Regions from separate parts of the Cupriavidus sp. GW822-FHT02D05 genome, predicted to be linked through region 3. Evidence: predicted binding sites of a transcription regulator. Region 3 holds the regulator's gene; each other region holds the start of a gene.
What was found. The regulator FNR, encoded in region 3, switches genes on or off when oxygen is low (the NO sensors DNR and NnrR bind a similar motif). The targets are predictions, from matches to a motif close to TTGATNNNNATCAA.
Positions count from the first base shown of each region.

Region 1: the regulator FNR is predicted to act here: its motif matches at 2,537-2,550, upstream of hemN (oxygen-independent coproporphyrinogen III oxidase).
Region 2: the regulator FNR is predicted to act here: its motif matches at 3,436-3,449, upstream of AC1RQK_RS32235 (OmpW/AlkL family protein).

Region 1 covers NZ_JBXAOE010000018.1:60,079-65,841, forward strand. Annotated here, with positions in the region: gene AC1RQK_RS23435 (response regulator) at 1-75, shown strand, start outside; gene AC1RQK_RS23440 (ATP-binding protein) at 47-1,228, shown strand; gene AC1RQK_RS23445 (ABC transporter substrate-binding protein) at 1,260-2,402, opposite strand; gene hemN (oxygen-independent coproporphyrinogen III oxidase) at 2,610-4,211, shown strand; gene AC1RQK_RS23455 (c-type cytochrome) at 4,276-5,163, opposite strand; tRNA gene AC1RQK_RS23460 (tRNA-Arg) at 5,552-5,627, shown strand.
Region 2 covers NZ_JBXAOE010000032.1:26,973-32,735, forward strand. Annotated here, with positions in the region: gene AC1RQK_RS32215 (GNAT family N-acetyltransferase) at 1-8, opposite strand, end outside; gene AC1RQK_RS32220 (AMP nucleosidase) at 184-1,680, shown strand; gene AC1RQK_RS32225 (hypothetical protein) at 1,739-1,873, opposite strand; gene AC1RQK_RS32230 (HD-GYP domain-containing protein) at 1,980-2,675, shown strand; gene AC1RQK_RS32235 (OmpW/AlkL family protein) at 2,728-3,372, opposite strand; gene leuA (2-isopropylmalate synthase) at 3,755-5,452, opposite strand.
Region 3 covers NZ_JBXAOE010000007.1:245,491-251,253, forward strand. Annotated here, with positions in the region: gene ccoP (cytochrome-c oxidase, cbb3-type subunit III) at 1-159, shown strand, start outside; gene ccoG (cytochrome c oxidase accessory protein CcoG) at 215-1,714, shown strand; gene AC1RQK_RS11980 (membrane protein) at 1,782-2,000, shown strand; gene AC1RQK_RS11985 (hypothetical protein) at 2,003-2,248, shown strand; gene fnr (fumarate/nitrate reduction transcriptional regulator Fnr) at 2,335-3,060, opposite strand; gene AC1RQK_RS11995 (sulfite exporter TauE/SafE family protein) at 3,359-4,123, shown strand; gene AC1RQK_RS12000 (hypothetical protein) at 4,147-4,587, opposite strand; gene scpB (SMC-Scp complex subunit ScpB) at 4,714-5,763, shown strand, end outside.

The DNA of each region.
Region 1 (5,763 bases), on a different contig from region 3:
GATCCGCGCGACCCGACGCTGATCCGTACCGTCCGAGGCGAGGGCTATGTCTTTACCGGTGCCGTCGAAGCCTGAGCGCGCGGGCTGGGTGGCCCGCCACGACTCCATGTTCATCCGGCTGTTCCTGGTGATGGCCGCGATCATGCTGGCCGTGCACCTGCTCGGCGTCACGGTCATCGAGAGCGTGTTCCCGCGCCCGGGGCATACCGGGTTCAACTTCGTTCCCAGCGACGAGATGCCGCCACCCCCGCCCCCGGGTGAAGAGGGGCGGCGGGGCGAGTTCCCGCCGCCGCCGGATGCCGAGGCGCGCGCGGACAACGGCCAAGGCGGAGCCGGGGCCCCAGTGCCGCCACGCCGCCCGCGCCGCACGCACGGTCTTGGGCCGCCGCGCCTGGGCCAGCTGTTCCAGCTCGCCGCCATTGTGGCCGCGTCCTGGGTGGGCGCGCGATTGCTGGCCAGGCCGGTCCAGCGCCTGGCCAGCAGCGCCGGCCGGCTGGCCCAGGACGTGCATGCCCCGCCGCTGGACGAAGACAGCGGCCCGGCCGAGGCTCGCGCCGCAGCCCAGGCCTTCAACCACATGCAGCAGCGCATCCGCACCCAGCTGGCACAGCAATCGCGCTTCCTGGCTGCCGTGTCCCACGACCTGCGCACCCCGCTCACCCGCATGAGCCTGCGCATCGAAGGCGTCGACGACAACCAGGTCCGCTATCGCCTGCGCCAGGACCTGGCGGAGATGAATGGTCTGATCGATGCCACCCTGTATTACCTGCGCGAGCGCGACGGCGCCGCCGCGCCGCGCCAGCGGGTGGACGTGCATGCCTTGCTGCAGGCCGTGGTGGACGATGCCACGGAAGTCGGCCAGGACGTCACCTTGTCTGGCGACGCCGAGCCGCTGCTGGCCTATCCGCCTGAACTGCGCCGGGCCGTGGTCAACCTGGTCGAGAACGCGCACCGCTACGGCGGCAGCGCGTGCATTGAACTGGCGGACAGCCCCGAGCGGGTGGTGATCGATGTGTGCGACAGCGGCCCCGGCATTCCGCCGGAGGAAATGGCGCGCGTGCTGGAGCCGTTCTACCGGCTCGAATCCTCGCGCAACCGTGCCACCGGCGGGGTCGGCATGGGCCTGTCGATTGCCGCGGATATCGTTGCGCGCCACGGCGGCGAGCTCAGCCTGGCCAACCGGGCGGAGGGCGGCCTGCGGGTGCGCATCGTGTTGCCGCGCGCCTGAGCCGCGGGCGGCCCGGTGCCAGCGCTACCGCTCACCGTGCCGTGCCGCCCCCCATTGCCGCAAGCTGCACATACTGCGAGCCGCGCGAGCCGTGTGTGAAATCCAGCACGAAATCGCCCACGTCGACGCGGGCCTGCAGCGCGCGCCGCAGGTCCGCCGGGGTGGCCCCGCGCGGCGCGGCCAGCGCCGTGCGCACCAGCCAGGCCGCGCCGATATAGCCGGCCAGCGTGGCCGGCGAGGCGGGTTCGTCCAGGAACTGCTTCATCCGGCCCACGTGCTCCTTGACCACGCGCAGGGTCAGGTCCTGCGGCCCGGGGGCGATCTGCGTCAACACGATGCCGCCGGTGTAGCCGGCGCCAAGAATCTCGCGTGCCGCCAGCGAATTGACCGCCGACAAGCCCACCAGGAAGCCGTACCAGCCCCGCGCCGCCAGCGCGCGGCCGAGGTTGCCATAGGCCAGCGTATCGCCCGCCACGATCACCGCGGCCGGGCGCGCGGCGGCGATGCGTTGCGCCACCGCGCCGGCGTCGCTGCCCTTGCCCGCATCCAGCGTGAGTGCCTGCAGTCCCGGCTCCTGCTCGGCCTGGCGCCGCCACGGCGTGCCGCTAGCCAGGCTGCCGGCCGCAAAATCCGGCGCCACGGCCAGCATCAGTTGCTTGAGGCCATAGCTGCGCAACTGCCGGATGGCCGCATCCAGCTCGCTGCGGTAGTCGGCCCGCGTGTACCAGACGTGATCCGCCGCGAGCGACAGGCCTGACAACGGCGCCACGATCTGCACGCCGCGCCGGGCCAGCTCGGGCGAGGCGGCCAGCACCGGCAGCAGGGCATCGCTGGGGCCGAACAGCAATTCAGCCCGCTCCCCGTCAACCAGCGACAGCGCCTGCGCGGTGGCTGCGCGCGGATCGGCGTCGACCTCGCGCACCACATGCACCACGCGCGGCTCGCGCGCGCCGGCGTTGGCCGCATCGAACATCACTTTGGCCCCCGCCAGGTAGTCGCGCGCCAGGTCGGCCTGGGCGCCGCCCCGGTCCACCAGGTGGCCGATCACCAGCGGGCGGCGCGGCGGCGCCTGCGCCAGCAAGGAGGCAGGCGCCAGCATGGCGCTGCCAAGTGCGGCCAGGACCCGGCGGCGCGGCGGTCGTGCGGGGTTGGCGATCAGGGAAGAAGCGTGCATGGGAATCCGCGAGGCCAGGTGCAGAGCAATTGCATGATTGGGGAGAGCGCCGCGCAGCCTATACGGCCCAGGTGACGCTGGCATGACGCCGGCCATGTTCCGGCCGTGGCGCGCGGCATGTCATGGGCCGCGGCTTGACCCCGGTCAACGCAGGCGCGGGCGGCGCGCCCTACGATGGGTCATCGAATCCACGACAAAGGCCGCCCCATGGCTGCGACTGCCCCCGCCCAGTTCCCCAACGCAATGCCCGTCCCCGTTGCCGTCCCGAGCCAATCCCGCACCTGCTCCGGCAAGTGCGGCGCCGCCTGCACCGGCAAGCCGGCGGGACGGGGCGCGGCAGCGCCGGACCGGCATGCCTTGTCGGACTTTCGCGCGTTGGCGGGCCGCATGGATATCAACGGCCCGCGCTACACCTCCTACCCGACGGCGGACCGCTTCCACGGCGGCTTCGGCGCGCAGGACTACCAGCAGGCGCTGGCCGATTGCGCTGCTAGCGCCACCCACGCCGCCAACACGGCCAAAGCCGCCGCACCGCTCTCGCTGTACGTGCACGTGCCGTTCTGCGAGAACATCTGCTACTACTGCGGCTGCAACAAGATCATCACCAAGGACCACCGCCGCAGCGCCCGCTACGTGGACTACCTGGCGCGCGAGATGGCGCTGGTGGCGCAGCAGCTTGGCACGCGGCGCGAGGTGGTGCAGTCGCACTGGGGCGGCGGCACGCCGACCTTCCTCGATCCCGCCGAGATGCGCCGGGTCATGGATGCGCTGCACCAGCACTTCCACCTGCTGCCCGAGGGCGAGCACTCGATCGAGATCGACCCGCGCCGCATCGGCGACGCACAGATGGCGCTGCTGGCCGAACTTGGCTTCAACCGCATCAGCCTGGGCGTGCAGGATTTCGACGCCGAGGTCCAGCACGCCATCCACCGCGTGCAATCGCTGGCCGAGACGCAGGCGGTCGTCGACGCCGCGCGCCGGCTGGGTTTCCGCTCGGTCAGCATGGACCTGATCTACGGCCTGCCGCACCAGACCACGGCGCGTTTTGCCACCACCGTGGAGCAGGTACTGGCGATGCGCCCGGACCGGCTCTCGGTGTACAGCTACGCGCACCTGCCGCACGTGTTCAAGCCGCAGCGGCGCATCGATGAAAGCGCACTGCCGGCAGCCGCCGAAAAACTCGACATCCTGGTCGGCACGATCGAGCAGCTGACCGCCGCGGGCTATGTCTACATCGGCATGGACCACTTCGCGCTGCCGGACGACGCGCTCGCCGTGGCCCAGCGCGAGGGCCGGCTGCAGCGCAACTTCCAGGGCTATTCCACCCACGCCGGCCATGACCAGCTCGGCTTCGGCGTTTCGTCAATCGGCGCAGTGGCGGGCCGTTACGTGCAGAACGCCCGCACGCTGGATGACTACTACAGTGGCCTCGACGCCGGCGTGCTGCCGGTGATGCGCGGTTTCGCCATGCGCGACGAAGATCACTTGCGGCGCGATGTGATTGGCGCGCTGATGTGCAATGGCGTGTTGGATATGGCGGCGGTCGAAGCGCGCCACCGCATCGATTTTGCCGTGCACTTCGCGCATGAGCTTGCGGAGCTGGCGCGGCTGGCCGAAGACGGGCTGGTGCGCTGTGAGCCTGGCCGCATCGAGGTGACTCCGCTGGGGCGTTTGCTGGTGCGCCGCCTGGCCATGGTGTTCGACGGCTTCCTGCGCGAAGATGCCCGGCGCACCGAGCCCGCTGCCATCCGGAGCGCTGATGTAGGTACGCCTTTGCCGATGCCAAAGCGCTACTCGCGCGTGGTTTGAGTCACACCGGAAAGCAAAAAGCCCGCGGCATGCCGCGGGCTTTTTTGTTGAGAGCTGCTTGCGCTTACTTCGAAGCGTTGGCCATGTAGTCCACTGCGGCCATCACGTCGGCGTCGGGGCCGGCGTAGCCGCCCTTCGGCGGCATCACGCCCTTGCCCTTCAGGGCGAAGGCGTGCACGGCGTCCATGCCTTCCTTCAGGCGCGGTGCCCAGGCTGCCTTGTCGCCGAACTTCGGCGCACCGGCAACACCGGCTGCGTGGCAGGCGGCGCAGACTTGTTCGTAGACCTTCTTGCCTACTTCGGCGGAAGCCGGCGCGGCAGCTGCAGCAGCCGGTGCGGCGGCAGCGGCAGCGGGGGCAGCTGCGGGAGCGGCCGGAGCAGCGGCGGCTGCAGCCGCCACCGTGGCGTCCGAAGCGGCAGCCGTAGCCGGAGCAGCGGCGGGCGCGGCGGGTTCCGGGAACTTGGCGCCACCGGCGTCGGCCATGTAGACCACGGCGCGGCCGAGTTCGTAATCGGAGTAGTCGTCGGCGGTGGTGCCGGCGCGGGCTTGCATGGCGCCCTTGCCGTGCAGCACGGAATTCAGCAGGCCAGCAAAGCCCTGGCCAATACGCGGAGCCCAGTCACCGGCAGTGTTGTACTTGGGCGCGCCGGCAGCACCGGTGGCGTGGCAGGCAGCGCAGACTTCCTTATAGACCTGCTCGCCCGTCTTGTAGACGCGCGGTGCGTTCGGGTCCTTCAGTTCGAGCGAGGCGACCGGCTTGATGCGGTCATTGACAGCTTCCACGGTAGCGGTAGAACCCGCGCCTTCCTTGGCACCGTGTCCGACAAAGTTGACCAGCAGGATGATCACGATGATTGGCACCAGGAAGGCGGCAATCACCACAGCGATCAGCTGCTTGGGGGTCTTGATGGGAGACTCGTGTTCGTCTTGTGCGTTATGGACGTCGCTCATACTCAACTCTCAATTTTGCAGGAAACCTGTGGCCGCTCGCGATCGGCTGCTTATGTGGCCGCTTGCTCGGTGGCCAATTCCCCCTGGCCAATTGCGCGCATCGGACTATTATCCGGTGCCAACTGCCCCGAAACGGGCCAGCCAGCAGGGCGCGGCACCATCATCCCCGGACCTGAAGTGGACGTTGCGCAGCCCCGTTTTTACACAAATAACTCGCGATTATAGCCTCAAAGACCTACCGTATGGAGGCAAAAGCGGCTTGCAAGAGACGTCATCTGGCTGCACTTTTCAGCCCGGCGTGGACGTCTTTCGCCAAACACGGTATGCTATGCGACTTTCCGGCAGCGGCACTCGCGCGCTGCCCGCGTTGTACCCCGTCATACCCTGTGCGCCCGTAGCTCAATGGATAGAGTACTGCCCTCCGAAGGCAGGGGTTGCTGGTTCGATCCCAGCCGGGCGCACCAATCCTGACAAGGGATTGCGGCACTTCCCTCCACTACCTTGAACGCCCACTGTAGCTAAATTGCACCTAGCTTCAGTATCGGCACTTCTGTCAGTGGCATCACCCCAGCTTCCCCATTTCCTTGCCTCCCGTTTTTG
Region 2 (5,763 bases), on a different contig from region 3:
ATTTCCATCGGGGCTCCCAATGCAAGCAGATACGGCAACTCGGCGCTGCCCTTCTAATGGGGGGGCGTCACGAGGCGAGTGCGGCGCGGGGCCGCAAAAAAAGACTGCAGGCAGTGTAGCGAGCGCGCGAAGGCCCGTCAATTTGCGGCAGGCCATGTTGCTTCCGCTCTGTAGCGGGGTATCATGTTTCCCATGAATGCCTCGATCTTCTCTTCCGCCCATCCGGCCGATCAGCTGGCCGAGTTCTCCGACGCCGACGCGGCGCTGGCTCGCATCCGTGAAATCTACGATGCCTCGGTCGGCGCGATCCGCGCGCGCTTCGATGCCTTCGCCCAGGGCCAGCCGCTGCCGTCCGCGGCACATGCCTGCTATCCCTACCTTGGCATCTCGGTCAATCTCGAAACCATGGTCACCGACAGCCGGCCATCCTGGGGCACGGTTGCCTACCCCGGGGTCTACGGCACCACGGTCACCCGCCCCGAACTGCTGGCCGATTACTACCGCGACCAGATCGAGCGCCTGATACGCTACCACCGCGTGCCCGTGGTGGTCGGCGTCAGCCGCCGCCCGATCCCGTTGCCGTTCGTCATCGAAGCCTCCACCACGGACATCAGCTACACGCAGGCGCGCGAGCTCGAAGCCTCGTTCGTGCTGCCCGAGCTGAGCCGCATCGACGACGCCATTGCCAACGGCACCTATGAGCCGGTGCCCGGCGAAGCCTGGCCGCTCTCGATGTTTCCCGGCGAGCGCGTGGACCTGGCGCTGCAGCGGCTCTATCACTACACCGGCACCGCGCCCCAGCATTTCCAGCGCTTTGTGCTGTTTACCAACTATCAGCGCTACGTCGACGAATTCATTGCGCTCGGCCGCTCGCTGATGGCCGCCGAAGACGCGCAAGGCGCGGACGGCTACGTGCGCTTCGTCGAACCCGGCGATGTGATGCAAGAGCGCGGCGAGGCCGAGCCCGACGACGCGCTGCGCCCGCGCGCGCTGCCGCAGATGCCCGCCTATCACCTGGTGCGCGAGGACAATCTCGGTGTCACGCTGGTCAATATCGGCGTGGGCCCGTCCAACGCCAAGACCATGACCGACCACCTTGCCGTGCTGCGCCCGCACTGCTGGCTGATGGTTGGCCACTGCGGCGGCCTGCGCCGCTCGCAACAACTCGGCGACTACGTCCTGGCGCACGCGTATGTGCGCGATGACCACGTGCTCGATCACGACCTGCCGCCCTGGGTGCCGGTGCCGCCTATCGCCGAGATCCAGGTCGCGCTGCAAGAGGCCGTGGTGCGTGTGACGGGCTTGTCCGGCAACGAGATGAAGACCCGCATGCGCACCGGCACCGTTGTCTCCACGGACGACCGCAACTGGGAGCTCAAGTCCAAGGCGTTGTACGCCCGCTTCAACCAGTCGCGCGCGATTGCCATCGACATGGAAAGCGCCACGGTCGCGGCCAACGGCTTCCGCCTGCGGGTGCCGTATGGCACCTTGCTATGCGTGTCCGACAAGCCGCTGCATGGCGAACTCAAGCTGCGCGGCATGGCCAATGCGTTTTATCGGCAGCGGGTGAGCCAGCATATGTCGATCGGGCTGGAGGCGATTCGCATCTTGCGCGAGGGCGGTGCCGAGCAACTGCACTCGCGAAAGCTGCGTAGTTTCGACGAGCCGGCGTTTCGGTAGGCTGGCTCCTGCCGGCGTTCCCGTGCGAGCGGGGACGCCGGTGCCTTGCATCCCTCACTCACCACGCGGTCGGGCCGCCACGCGCCTTGGCCGGCTTCCCCTCGAAATGCGCCACCAGGAAGTCAAGGAACACCCTGACCTTGGCTGACATATTGTGCCGTTCCGGAAACACCGCATAGGCCAGTCTCAGCATGGATTGAGGCAGGCGAAGTGCGTGGCCACGAAGGCGGTTCGCCATCAGCTATTGGCGATATGCCTCGACAGGCATAGAATCTCGCGCTTCGCCCAGCTTCAGCACCATGATTACGAATCCCCATGCGGTTATGACGCTGGCCAGCCTGACGCTCGCTGGCTGCTTGCGTTACCCGCATGCATCGGGCCATCTCGTTCGCACCGCGACGATCGCCGCCTGCCTTGCCGATCTGCTGGGGCTGGATGCGGCGCACTGCGAGCGCATACGGCTCGTTACGCCGGCGCACGACGTGGGCAAGCTTGCCATCCCCGATGCCGTACTGCTCAAGCCTGGCAAGCTGCTCCCCGAAGAGCGGCAGGTGATCGAGCGGCATGCAGAGATCGGCGCGAACATCCTCGCGGGCAGTGCGGACGTGCTGATGCGTCTGGCATCGCAGGTCGCGCACCATCACCACGAGCGTTTCGACGGCACGGGCTATCCACGCGGCCTGGCCGGCAAGGAGATCCCGCTGGCCGCGCGTATCGTGGCGCTCGCCGATGCGTTCGATGCCATGACGGAGTCGCGTTGCTATCGTCCCGGCATGAGCGACGACGATGCGCTGTCGATTGTCTCGGCAGGTTCCGGCACGCATTTCGACCCGGACGTGGCGAGCGTTTTCCTCGCCAGCATCCCGCAGATACTGCGGAGCCGGAAATCAGCGCAAGCGCTGCTGGATGCTGGCTCGGAGATGGCCGTGGTCGCGCGCTTCTATGGCTTGAGTCGCAACGCATTGCGGCAGATCCCGCGCCAAGCCAGAACCTGACGCGGGATCCGCCGCGCGTTCGTTGTGCCGTGGAGCGACGTACCGCGATTCGTCAGAAGCGGTAGCCCACACCCATGCTGAACAGCCACGGATCCAGGCTCACGTTCGAGACCTTCACACCGGCCGCCTTCACATCGCTCGACAGCCACACCTTCTTGACGTCGGCATTGAGGAACCAGTTCTTGGTGAGCTTGTAGTCCATGCCGATCTGCAGGGCCGGCGCCACGCTCCAGCTGTCGAGCGACAGCGAATTGTTGGCAATGTCGGCACCCCAGATGCGCGTGAAGTTCAGGCCAGCGCCGATATACGGGCGGAAGGTGCCGTTGGGAATGAAGTGATACTGCACCAGCAGCGTCGGCGGCAGATGGGTGAAGGAGCCGATCTTGTTGCCATCCAGGTAGACGTTCTGCTTCTGCGGCACGGTCAGCACCAGCTCGGCGGCGATGTGCGGCGTGAAGAAGTAGGTGACATCGAGTTCCGGAATCCACTTGTTGTTGACCGTGATGCGGTCCGAGGCGCCAACGCCGCCGATCGGGTCGGACTTGCCGGCCATGTCGAGATAGGTGCCGCGCAAGCGCACCATCCAGTTGCCCTGCGCTTCATCGGCGGCAGCGGCAGGCGTTGCGGCAACGGCGCCGAGCACGGCAAGGGTGGCAATGGCAGTGGTGCACAGACGGATATGCAGGTGCTTCTTCATGATGGTTGGCTCGTGTTTTAGGAAACTTCACGCACAGTTTGGCGCAGCGTTTCCGGTTGAGCCTTGACCGAAAGCAAGAAGATGGGCATCGGTGGCGCGCGCATGCGCATGCGTCGCCGCGTTGCTACAGTCCCGGCCCGCGCTGGGCTGCTTGCGCACGAGCCGCGCAGCGCGCTTTCGCATTTCCAATCCCGGGCCGGGCTTCTAAGGACATGCGCAAATATTCGTGGCGGCAAGTTTGCACCCGCCTTACGCTGTGCACACAGTCAAGCAACGAGCATGTCGTGGGCGTCCCGCAAGGGCGTCTTTCCGGGTGTGCCCCGTGGGGGCGGGGCACACCGGTTTTTCTGCGCCGAGGCCTTGAGTCCGGGCGCGGGCGGCATCAATCGGCCAGGGCTTGCTCGCGCCGCACTTGGCTGGCCGCAAGCAGGTGGCGGTTTACGCCCGACACCACGGCCTTGAGCGATGCCGTGACGATACTGGCGTCGATGCCAGCGCCAAAGCCCGTGGCGGAGTCTCCTACCCGCACTTCCACATAGCAGGCCGCGGCAGCATTGGCGCCGGACGACAGCGCGTGCTCGTGGTAATCCATCACGCGCACCGGCATGTCCAGCGCGCCTTTGAGGCCGCTGACGAATGCATCGATCGGGCCGTTGCCCCGGCCGCGCGCGCGCAGCGCTTCGCCATCGCGCAGCAACGCCACTTCGATCTCCACCTGGCCGTCGTTGCCGGACACCATCTGATGGCCCATATAGCGCAGCGGCGCCTCATGTTCGAGATATTCGCGCTTGAACAAGCCATACAAGTCATCGGCGCTGGCTTCGAGCCCGCTCTCGTCTGTCATCGACTGCACCGCGCGGCTGAACTCGATCTGCAGGCGGCGCGGCATATAGATGCCGTGCACCTGTTCCAGCAGGTAGGCCATGCCGCCCTTGCCGGACTGGCTGTTTACGCGAATCACCGCATCGTAGCTGCGGCCAAGGTCGGCCGGGTCGATCGGCAGGTATGGCACCTCCCAGATCGCATCCGTCTTCTGCTGCGCGAAGCCCTTGCGAATCGCATCCTGGTGCGAGCCGGAGAAGGCCGTGAAGACGAGGTCGCCCACATACGGGTGGCGCGGATGCACGGGGAGCTGGTTGCAATCCTCCACGCATTGGCGCACTTCATCGATGTCGGAAAAATCGAGCTCGGGGTCCACGCCCTGCGTGTAGAGATTCAACGCCAGCGTCACCAGGTCGACATTGCCGGTGCGCTCGCCATTGCCAAACAAGCAGCCTTCCACGCGATCGGCGCCCGCCATCACGGCAAGCTCGGCGGCTGCCACTGCGGTGCCACGGTCATTGTGCGGGTGCACCGACAGTACGATGCCTGCGCGCCGTGCAAGATGCCGGTGCATCCATTCGACCTGGTCGGCGAAGATATTGGGTGTGCTGCATTCCACCGTGGTCGGCAGGTTGAGAATGAGCGGGCGCGTGGCGCTAGGCTGCCAGATCGCGGATACCGCATCGCAAACCTCGAGCGAGAAATCCAGCTCGGTCATGCTGAAGGTCTCGGGCGAGTATTCGTAGGTCCATGCCGTCTCGGGCATGCCGTCGGTCAGCGCCTTGATCAGGCGGGTGCCCGCCAGCGCGATCTCCTTGACCTCCTCGCGGCTCGCACCAAACACGATGCGGCGAAACGCGGGGGCGATCGGGTTGTAGAGGTGCACCACGGCGCGCGCGGCGCCGCGCACGGATTCGATGGTGCGTTGTATCAGGTCTTCGCGCGCCTGGGTCAGCACCACGATGGTCACGTCGTCCGGGATGCGGTCTTCCTCGATCAGCATCCGTACGAAATCGAAATCGGTCTGCGAGGCCGAGGGGAACGCCACTTCGATCTGCTTCAACCCGATCTTGACCAGTTGCTCGAAGAAGCGGAGCTTGCGCTGCGGGTTCATCGGCTCGATCAGGGCCTGGTTGCCATCGCGCAGGTCCGTGCTCATCCAGACCGGCGCGCGCGTGATGCGCTTGGCGGGCCAGGTTCGGTCGGCGATATCTACGGTAGTGGCAGGGCGGTATTTGGTGGCGGGGTTGCGCAACATCATGACGGTTCTCCTTCCTCGCGGGAAGATGCAAGAGACAAAAAGCAAAAAGTAAAAGGCAAAAAGCAGGACGCAAGATCGCCAGAGCGTTGAAACGCTCAATAGCGAAGGCGTCAGAAAGCCGATGCGGAAAAAGGGTGGCGCGAGGCTGCCGAACTGCCACTAGGCACTAGGCCCGGCAACCGATCAGTAGGTCTAGCAGTAGCGAGGAGGAAAGACGCGGCGCCGACAGGGCCGGTGCAACTAGAGCAATGGCGGTACCCAGCGCGCGACCTGCTGCCGGCACGCGCACGGCTGCAGCGATGCGGGAG
Region 3 (5,763 bases):
AGCTCGGAGGCGAACATCGTCGACGCCATCCTGAAGGGCCACAACAACCATATGCCGGCGCACGAGGAAATCCTCACGCCAGAGCGTATCCGCATGTTGACGGCCTATGTCTGGGGCCTGTCCAACACCGGCGGCGCAGGCGAGGGGGCGAAGCAATGAGCCACTGCGCTTATGCTTGTCAGCCGGGCCCGCACCGCGGCGGGGGTGTTCGCCCATGAACGCCCCCGGACCGGAGCCGCTTGAAAGGAACGGGGCCGCGTGGGCGCCGCTGCGAGCGCCCACGCCTGATTCGGCGGACGCGGAAACGTCGGACGAGACCCTGTACGAAGTCCGCCGCAAGATCTATCCGCGCTCGGTGTCGGGTGCGTTCTCGAGCTGGCGGGTCTGGATGGTGGTCCTGACCCAGCTGTTCTTCTATGGCATGCCCTGGCTGCAGTGGAATGGCCGCCAGGCCATGTTGTTCGATCTCGGCGCGCGCAAGTTCTATATCTTTGGCCTGGTGCTGTGGCCCCAGGACGTGATCTACCTTGCCGTGCTGCTGGTGATCTCCGCGGTGTCGCTGTTTCTCTTCACGGCGATCGCGGGGCGGCTGTTTTGCGGCTACGCTTGTCCGCAGACGGTGTACACCGAGATCTTCATGTGGATCGAGCGGCATGTGGAAGGCGACCGCTTTGCCCGCATCCGCCTGGACGGCGATCCTTGGAGCGTGCGCAAGCTGCGCCTGAAGGCCACCAAGCACACGCTCTGGATCGTGATCGCGCTATGGACGGGCTTTACCTTCGTCGGCTATTTCTCGCCCATTCGCACGCTCGGCGCGCAGGTGCTGAGCCTCTCGCTGGGTCCGTGGCAGACGTTCTGGATGCTGTTTTACTCGTTTGCCACCTGGGGCAACGCCGGCTTCATGCGCGAGCAGGTCTGCAAGTACATGTGCCCGTATGCGCGCTTCCAGAGCGTGATGGTGGATCGCGACACCTATGTGGTCACCTATGACGTGGGCCGCGGCGAGCCGCGCGGCAGCCGCTCGCGCAAGGCGGACCACAAGGCCGCCGGGCTGGGCTCGTGCGTGAATTGCAGCATCTGCGTGCAGGTCTGTCCTACTGGCATCGATATCCGCGATGGCCTGCAATACGACTGCATTGGCTGCGGCGCCTGTATCGACGCCTGCAACCAGGTCATGGACAAGATGGCTTACCCGCGCGGGCTGATCCGCTATACGTCCGAGAACGCCATGCGCAGCGCGCTCTCCGAGACCGTGGCGCGCAAGCGCCTGGTGCGGCCGCGCACGGTGATCTACTCGGTGATCTGGCTGGCGCTGGTCGCCGGCTTCATGGCCTCGCTGGCCATGCGCACGCCGCTCAAGGTCGATATCATCCGCGACCGCGGCGCGCTGGGGCGGGAAGTGGAAGGGCGCTGGATCGAGAACGTGTACCGGCTGCAGCTGATCAACACGACCGAGGCGCCAATGCGCGTCGCCGTCAGCGCGGGCAGCGATGAGCTCAAGGGCCTGGCTGTGGAATATGATCACGCTGCCGGCAACCTGGAGCCCACGTCCAATCGCCTGATTCCCATCCGGGTGCGCGTGCCGATCGAGTCCGCGGCGCAGGGCACGCACAAGATCGAGGTCACAGTGACCGCGGTGCCCGACGAGGGCGCGGGGAGCCATGGCGCGGAGATTCGACAGAGCACCAGCTTTATCGTGCCGCGCAATCTATGAGGCGGCAGGGACGCTGGTTGCACCAATCCGTACGCAACATACGCGATCTAGATCTAGAGGAGGCCAGATGACGCAGCAAAGTAATCCCTGGTGGAAGGAGCCATGGCCGTGGCTGCTGATGAGTGGGCCGTTCGTGGCCATGGTGGCCTGCGGGGTCACGATCTGGCTGGCCATGACCCATCCGGATCCGCCCATTGAGGAAGGGGTGGCGCGCCACGGCCTGGTGGTTGAGAAGGCGGGCAGCGCGGCACGCCAGGCAGCGCCGGTCGCGGCGCAAGCGAGGTGATCATGAGGCTACGCTGGCTGATGTGGGTGCTGTGGCCCGCTTTCCTGGTCGCCGGGCTGACGACCGCGCTGGTATTCTCCATGGTCGATCCCGGCGACCTGCGCTTCTTCGGCCAGCCGGTCGAGGCATCGCGGGAGGCGGTCTACACCGTGGGTTTCCTGATCGCGTGGGTGCTGTGCGCGCTGTCGAGCGGCTTGACGCTGTACACCATGCCCACGCGGCTGGCGGACACGGACGAGCTGGAGTGATTGCGATGCGCGCCTTGCCGGTTCAGGCCAGCAGGCGCGGCATCGCGGCGAGCCGCCGCGGGCGAGGGCGGCGCGCGACGTGCAGGTCAGCAGGACTTGTTGACGATCTGCTTGATCCCCACCATGTCGACCAGCTTGACGTGGCGCTGGCGGATCTGGATCAGGCCGGCTTCCGCAAAGCGCGAGAACAGGCGGCTGACGGTTTCGAGCTTGAGCCCCAGGTAGCTGCCGATTTCCTCGCGGCTCATGCGCAGCACGAACTCGGAGGCCGAATAGCCGCGCGCGGACAAGCGCTCGGACAGGTTGATCAGGAAAGCGGCAAGCCGCTCCTCGGCGCGCATCGATCCGAGCGTGATCAACATGACCTGGTCCTGCGAGATCTCCTTGCTCATCAGGCGCATGAACTGATGCTGCAGCGACGGCAGGACGTTGGACAGCGTCTGGAGATCGCCAAAGCGTACCACGCAGACTTCGGTATCTTCCAGCGCGGTGGCGTCCGACGCATGCTGCATCTCGCCAAGGCCGTCGAGGCCGACGACTTCGCCGGGAAGGTGGAAGCCCGTGATCTGCGAGCGGCCGTCTTCCATTGTCAGGTGGGTCTTGAGCGTGCCGAAGCGGATCGCGTAGACGGCGGTGAGAGGATCGCCGAGGCGGTACAGGGTTTCGCCCTTGCGTACGCGCACCCGGTCCTGGACCAGCGTATCCATCTTTTCGAGGTCCTGCTGCGACATGCCGACGGGCAGGCAGAGCTGGCCGAGCGAGCAAGTGGAGCAGCGGGGCGACATCTCGGTAATGGGAATGGTGGTGAGCAATTGGGGCCTGTCGGTTTAGCGCAGTCAGTCAAGCGCGATGTGGCGGGCGCATTGAGTTGAGAGCTTGACGTTGAGAGTCGTCGGTTGGAAGCGCTATCCACATCGGCCTGGCGCGCGGGTCTTGCGGCAGTGCGCTATCTGTGCAGCGCGGCTTGCCGTGCCCGTCGTCATGTTGTGCGAGCGCGCTGGTGTGCGCGGGCGCAAGGCCTCATGTTGATAGCGCCTCTTGGAGCTGCGGGGGCGCGTTCGCCGCATTTTACCGCGCCAGACGTTGCGATTGTGTGATTGGGAGGAGAAGTTGACCATAGGCGTGCTTATCAGCGTATTTACCTTGGCTTTGCTGGGCGGCGTGCACTGCGCCGCCATGTGCGGCGGGATCGCGCTGGCGGCGGAGCAGGGCGGCGTTGCGCGCGTGCCTGCCACGGTGCTCCGGCGTCCCGGCCATTGGTTGCTGGAACTGCTTGTCATGCATGCCGGGCGGCTGAGCATGTATGCGGTGCTGGGAGGCTTGCTGGGCGCCCTTGGCGCCGGCGTCTGGAAGACGCAGTACCTGCCGCTGCAGCGCTGGCTGTTCGGGGTCGGCAGTGTAATGCTGGTGCTGTCGGGCTTGTGGATGTTGCGCGGGCGCACCATGGGTACGGGTTGGCTGGAGCGGCTCGCCGCCCGGGGCGCGGGTGGCTTGCTGCGCGGCCTTGGTGCCGTCGGGGCGCGCTTGCCGGCTGTGGCCCGGGCGTATGGGCAGGGCCGGTTGCTGCGCCGCTACGGCATGGGGCTAGCCTGGGGGCTGGTCCCGTGCGGCATGGTGTACGGTGCTCTTGCCATGGCGTTGCTGGCCGGCAATGCCCCGTCGGGCGCGCTGGTGATGGCCGTGTTTGGCCTGGGCACCCTGCCGAACCTGCTGGTGATCTCGGGCCTGTCCGGCTATCTCAGGCAGCTTTCGCGGCGCCCGGCGTTGCGGGCTGGCGCTGGGCTTGCGGTGGTGGCCTTTGGCTTGGCCGGGGTGGCGCGCGCGCTGCTTTTGCCTGAGACGCTTGCCGCGCATGGATTCTGCCTGGTCTTCTGAAGCGCTGCTTCGTGGTGTATCTGTCACTTCTTCGCTGAGGTAGCTGTGCGAATCGGTTGCAGGTTTGCCAGGGAATGCCATACAATCGCAAGAACAGCGATATCGCGCACGTATTTCATCGTGGCATCGTCAGGTAGCATCCGCTGCTCAGGGATGCATGCCAGGAACACCCAGGCAGGCATCAGCGCCAGGGACCGTTCCCCATCCGCCGTCCGGTTCAAAAGATTCGGTTCAAAAGACCAGCTACGGCAGGGCGGGGTGAAATAGGCCAGCAGGCCCGATATCCGTATTTTCTTGCACCCGGCGCGTTCGATGATAAACGCCGCGCCGGACAGGTCCGCCACATCAGGGGGAAGGCGCGACGCAAGGGCTCCGTCGACTGGCAGATAATGCCGGTGGCCGGGCGATCTCCTGCCGGTCAGGTCCGGCACCCGATGCAATAAAAGAAGGCGCACGGCTGGCATGCATCAAGCATGCGGTTGGCTGCGCGGCCAGATGGCGGTGGCAATCCCTACCGCTGAACCCGCAATCTCCAGTGCGCCCGGGATCAACCGGGGCGCAGGTGCAAAGACAGGCTGCACGCAATCAACATGAATACCCAAGAGGCGAAGATCGTCCTCGAGACCGCGCTGATCTGCGCGCAGGAACCCTTGCGCGTCAATGACTTGCGCCGGCTGTTTGCCGACGACGTCGGTGCCGACACCATTCGTGTGCTGCTCGAAGAGCTGCGCCGCGACTGGGAGCAACGCGGCGTGGAACTCGTGGCACTGGCCAGTGGCTGGCGTTTCCAGAGCCGCCCTGTCATGCGTGAATACCTGGATCGGCTGAATCCTGAAAAGCCGCCCAAGTACTCCCGCGCCGTGATGGAGACGCTGGCGATCATTGCCTACCGGCAACCGGTCACGCGGGGCGATATCGAGGAAATCCGTGGTGTCGCGGTCAGCACCGAAGTCGTGAAGAAGCTCGAGGACCGCAGCTGGATCGAGGTGATCGGCCACCGTGACGTGCCCGGGCGGCCTGCGCTTTATGCCACCACCAAGAACTTCCTTGATGACCTTGGCCTGCGCACGCTCGATGAATTGCCGCCGCTGGAGGACATCCAGGCCCAGGCGCAGGTCGCGCTGCTGAATCAGGAGCCGATTGACTTCGAGGCGCTGGGCAAGGTGCCGGCGGATAGCGACGAAGAGGCATTCGCGGAACCTGGCGCTGATCAGGCCGGCGCTGCCGCGCTGGTTGCGGCGGATGCCGGAGAGGGTGAACCGACCTCTTCCGGCGTGGTTGCCCACGACGGTCTTGCGGCCGGCGCCATGGATGGCATCGCCGATTTGGTGGATGCGTTTGAAAGGAAGGAGGCCTTGGCGCAAGCGGAAGCCGGGTTCACACCCGCGCCCGAGGCCGAGGCGGAAGTGCCGGCGACGCCCGGGCCAGGCAGTGAGCCAGGGAGCGAGCCGGTGTCCGCCGAGCCCGCCGGCGCGCTGTCTGGCGACATAGCCGCGGAGCAAGCCGTCGAAGACGGTGAAACAAATGAGCAAACGGACACGCCCGCCAACGGTTACCACGTACAAGTGGCCTCCGGCGAGCAGGCGTCCGAAGTCCCGGGGGCGTCCACGACGAATCCGGCGCACCCCAGCGAGCACGAC